One region of the Mesorhizobium sp. M4A.F.Ca.ET.020.02.1.1 genome, then DNA from elsewhere that is predicted to be linked to it. Evidence: riboswitches for the same ligand, from Rfam matches in the RefSeq annotation. Region 1 holds a riboswitch; the other holds the start of a gene.
The links. Region 1 has a riboswitch for cobalamin ahead of EN742_RS12075 (aromatic ring-hydroxylating dioxygenase subunit alpha). Riboswitches for the same ligand answer to the same signal wherever they lie in the genome.

Region 1 (2,383 bases):
CCGGATCGGCCTAGTTGTTGCCGAAGAGGTTGCGGTCGCTGCCCTGGTTGGCGGGCTTCTCGGCGGCCGGCTGCGACTGCTTGATCGAAGCCGTGTACGAGCTGTCGACCGCGGTGGCCGGCTGGTTGGCACCGTCAGAACCGAAGTGGTCGCTGCCGGCTGCGAAAGCGCCGCCCGAGATGGCCAGGAGGGCTGCGGTGGCAAGGATGATTTTCTTCATCTTAGTGTTCCTGAATTTCTGAGGATCCCGAGCGGCGGGCATCGCCCACCGCGGTCAGGGATCGTGTGTTAGTTGTTGCCGAACAGGTTGCGGTCCGAGCCCTGTGCCGGCGTCTGAGCGACCGGTTCCGACTTCTTGACCGAAGCCGTGTACGAGCTGTCGACGGCAGCGGCGGGCTGATTGGCACCGTTCGAACCGTAGTGGTCGCTGCCACCAGCAAAGGCGCTGCCGGAAATGGCCAGAAGGGCGGCGGCAGTAAGAACAATCTTTTTCATTTTTAGTACTCCAGTATATTTTTCCGTCCGTCTAGCGGCGTGTCTTGGGAGGAAAGCGCGTCGTTCGGACAGCCCCGATGTGGGAGAGCCCCTTCCCGGTTTCCAATCACGAAGTTGTTTCGCCTGGACCATGGCTCTGCACCTTGAAATTGTGCCACGGCCTCCCACACGTATTGTATTGTAAAGCAATATCAATATGTTATCCGAATGGACCATCGACCCAGTTGACGATTTGGAAGATCTGCGTTCACACCGTCCTGCACGCATTGTCAACAGAAACGAACCGTTCGGTTCGATTTTAGAATCTCCTAATGGTCACTTTTCTATACTGTTAACCAATTCAGACCCGGTCAGCGGTCGATATGAAGGCGTTTCCAGCGCGCGATTCGGATCGCCCCCGAGGACGGCAATTCGGCGCCAGCGTGCCGCGAACCCGAAACGCGTGTCGCGCCCGCACGGATGCGATGTCGTTTTCGTACCGACGGTCCGCCGGCCTTAGTGATTAGATCAGGCCATCTCAGGTGCCGACCCGTGACGACGGGACGGAGAATTGGGAAGCCGGTCAAATTCCGGCGCTGCCCCCGCAACGGTGGTGGAGTTCAAGTCGCGACGGGAGACCACTGGGCCATCTGGCCTGGGAAGGTGTCGCGCCCGCCCGCAAGGGCACTCCAGAGCCCGGAAACCAGCCCCAGATTTCTAGGCTCGACTGATCGCGGTGGGCGGTCAAGAGGCGGATGGCGCGCGCCTGGCCCTGCCGGTGGCCGCCGTTCCTCTCCATCACCACCAGTTCAGTCCTTGATGCGACCGACGCGAGGGACAGGACATGGATGCGCGCAACGACATGCTGAGGCACCTGCATAACCGCAGGCAGGGCTTTTCGCTCGAACAGCCTTTCTACACCGACCCGGATTACTTCAAGCTCGACATGGAACTAATCTGGTATCGCGACTGGCTGTTCATCGGCCACGATTGCGAATTGCCGAAGCCGGGCAGCTACATCACCGCGCAGATCGGCGATTATCCGGTGGTCCTGGTCCGCGACCAGCAAGGCAGGATCAACGCCTTCCATAATTCCTGCCGCCATCGCGGCAGCCGCGTCTGCAACGCCGAGAAGGGCACCGCGGCGAAGCTCGTCTGCCCCTATCATCAATGGACCTACGAACTCGACGGCAGGCTGCTGTTCGCCCGCCAGATGGCGGATGGCTTCGACAAGAGCCAGTTCGGCCTGAAGCCGGTCACCTGCGAGAGCGTCGGCGGCTACATCTTCATCTGCCTGGCGAAACAGCCAGCCGATTTCGCGCCGATGCGCGCCATGATCGAACCCTATCTCCTGCCGCATCGATTGAGCGAAGCGAAGGTCGCTTTCGAATCGACCATCGTTGAGAAGGGCAACTGGAAGCTGGTCTGGGAAAACAACCGCGAGTGCTACCACTGCGCCGGCAATCATCCCGAACTCTGCAAGACCTTTCCCGAGGCGCCGACCGTGACCGGCGTACATGGTGCCGAAAGCGATCCCGAGATGCAGGCGCATTGGGCGAAATGCGAGGCGGCGGGCCTGCCGAGCAAGTTCCGCATCGACCCCGCCGGTCAGTATCGCGCCACCCGCGCGCCGCTCTTGCGCGATGCCGTCAGCTATACGATGAGCGGCAAGCGCGCGGTGAGGAAGAACCTATCCACGAGCGTCTCGGCGGACCGCATCGGCACGTTGATGCATTACCACTATCCGACGACCTGGAACCATATCCTGATCGACCATGCCGTCACCTTCCGGGTGCTGCCGATCAGCGCCACCGAAACCGCGGTGACGACGAAATGGCTGGTCCACAAGGATGCGGTGGAAGGCGTCGATTACGATCTTGCCGAACTCACCCATGTCTGGACCGAGACC
Region 2 (2,383 bases), on a different contig from region 1:
GGTGCCCAGGGACAGTTCATGCCGCCAAGGACAATGTCGCTCACCGAGGAGCTGGTCGCGCGCTGCTTTCGCGTCGTCGAGGACAGCGGGCCTGATCCCAACGCGATGCATCTGGACGATGCCGACTATGATGCGATGCTGGACACGCTGGAGGCTGAGCTGCCTGGCAGCGAGCCGCTCTGGCTGTTCGGCTACGGGTCGCTGATCTGGAAGCCCGAGATCGACCATGTCGAAGAGCGGGTAGCGGTCGCGCGCGGCTGGCACAGATCCTTCTGCATGAAGATGACGCGCTGGCGCGGCACCAGGGAGCAGCCTGGCCTGATGATGGCGCTGGACCGGGGCGGGCAGTGCAAGGGCGTCGCCTTCAGGCTTGGCGATGCCGACCGGCGCCAGCAGCTCGACAAGGTCTTGCGGCGCGAGGTGACGCTGAAGCCGACCAGCTACCATCCGCGCCTGCTCAACCTTTCGAGCGATGGTGGCACGTTGCGGGCGCTGGCCTTCGTCATCAACCGCAAGGGCACAACCTATGCCGGCCCGCTTGAGGAAAAAGAGGTGGTCGAAAGGCTGGCGACGTCCTGCGGGCACTGGGGATCGGGCGCAGACTATCTTTACAACACGGTGAAGAACCTGGAGCAGCGCGGCATCCATGACAGCCATCTGTGGCGGCTGCAGCATCTGGTTGCTGAACGAATTGCCGCGTCGGACAGCTAGGCCCGGTGGCGCATTTGCGCTGGTGGCCGCCGGAATTTGGTTTGCCGGGCGCGACGATTCTGCCTATAGTCCTGCCGTCGTCGGTTCCGTTTTTGGAGCCAAGAGGGAATGCGGTGAGGGCGAATTCGTCCAATGCCGTGGCTGCCCCCGCAACTGTGTGCGGTAGTCCTCTCCAAGACCACTGAGGAAATTCCTCGGGAAGGTGGGGAAGGGCGCTGATCCGCGAGCCAGGAGACCTGCCGGCGACAGAAACGTTGAATTCTATGCCCTCGGGTGGAGGGCGAAAGGACAAGACATGACGACCGCTTCCGTCTCCCTCGGCACCTCCGTCTCCTCGCAGTCGCGCTTCATGCAGCTGGCCATGGCCGCGTTGCTCGGCATTTTCGTCGTCGGCTTTGTCGGCTTCTCGCATCTCGATGCCGTCCACAATGCCGCTCACGACTACCGCCACTCGATGGCCTTTCCCTGCCACTGACAAGGGCCTGACATCATGAACCTGTTTCGCAACGTCGTGTTCATCGCGGCGATCGCAGGGCTCGTGGCCGGCGTTGTTCTCGCTTGCCTGCAGGCCTATGCAACCGTGCCGCTGATCCTCAAGGCCGAAGTCTACGAACAGGCCGGCGGCGGCCATCATCATGATCATGCCGCGGCGCCTGCCGAGACCGGCAACGCCATGAGCTCCGCCGCTCCGGCCGGAAATGCCATGAGTTCCGTGGCGCCGGCTCCGGCCGAAGCGGCCGCGCCAGCGGAAGACGAGGGCTGGGCACCGGCCGACGGCTTCGAGCGTTTCGCCTTCAACGTCGTCGCCAACATCGTCACCGGCATCGGCTTCGCGCTGATCCTGGTCGCGGTTTCGGAATTCGCCGGCGGCATCGGCAGCTGGCGCCAGGGCGTGTTCTGGGGGCTCGCCGGCTTTGCCGTGTTCACCCTGGCCCCCGGCCTCGGCCTGCCGCCGGAACTGCCGGCGATGCCGGCGGCCGAACTCCTGCCGCGCCAGATCTGGTGGACGGCGACAGCGGTCGCGACCGCCGCCGGACTCGGCCTGATCGCCTTCCGCAAATCGCTGCCGCTGGCGATCCTGGCCGTAGCCCTGATCGTCGCGCCGCACATCGTCGGCGCGCCGCAGCCGGAAAGCTTCAAGACGCCGATTCCCGAAGGCCTGCATCACCAGTTCGTGGTCGCCGTGACACTCACCGATCTGGTGTTCTGGCTGGTGCTGGGTGCCGCCGTCGGCGTGGTGCGCGGCCGCTTCACCGGCACGGCCACCAGCCTGCGCGACAGCTTTGCCTGATCGCAGGGGACTGACCTTCATCATCGGCGGTGCGCGCTCCGGCAAGAGGGCGCATGCCGAAACCCTGGTGACGGCGAGTCCCTCGCCATGGGCTTACATCGCCACCGCGGAAGCCTATGACGATGAGATGCGCGAGCGCATCGCGCTGCATCGGGCGCGTCGCGGCGAGGGCTGGGCGACGGTCGACGCGCCGCTCGATCTTGCCGCCGCGATCGAGGCGCTGCCTGACCACGAACCCGTCTTGATCGACTGCCTGACTCTGTGGCTGACCAATCATATGCTGGCCGAGCGCGACCTCGATGCGGAATGCCGGCGGCTTGTGGATGTTCTATCGCGGCCGCGCGGGCCGTGGTTCGTGGTGTCCAACGAGGTTGGCCTGGG

Region 2: another riboswitch for cobalamin. It lies ahead of EN742_RS12635 (CbtB domain-containing protein); the one in region 1 lies ahead of EN742_RS12075 (aromatic ring-hydroxylating dioxygenase subunit alpha).

Annotation. Positions count from the first base shown of each region.
Region 1 is NZ_RZOI01000142.1:3,871-6,253, reverse strand. It holds gene EN742_RS12085 (DUF680 domain-containing protein) at 11-220, opposite strand; gene EN742_RS12080 (DUF680 domain-containing protein) at 289-495, opposite strand; cobalamin riboswitch at 998-1,201, shown strand; gene EN742_RS12075 (aromatic ring-hydroxylating dioxygenase subunit alpha) at 1,319-2,383, shown strand, end outside.
Region 2 is NZ_RZOI01000153.1:4,578-6,960, forward strand. It holds gene EN742_RS12630 (gamma-glutamylcyclotransferase) at 19-711, shown strand; cobalamin riboswitch at 776-970, shown strand; gene EN742_RS12635 (CbtB domain-containing protein) at 1,007-1,186, shown strand; gene EN742_RS12640 (CbtA family protein) at 1,202-2,002, shown strand; gene cobU (bifunctional adenosylcobinamide kinase/adenosylcobinamide-phosphate guanylyltransferase) at 1,995-2,383, shown strand, end outside.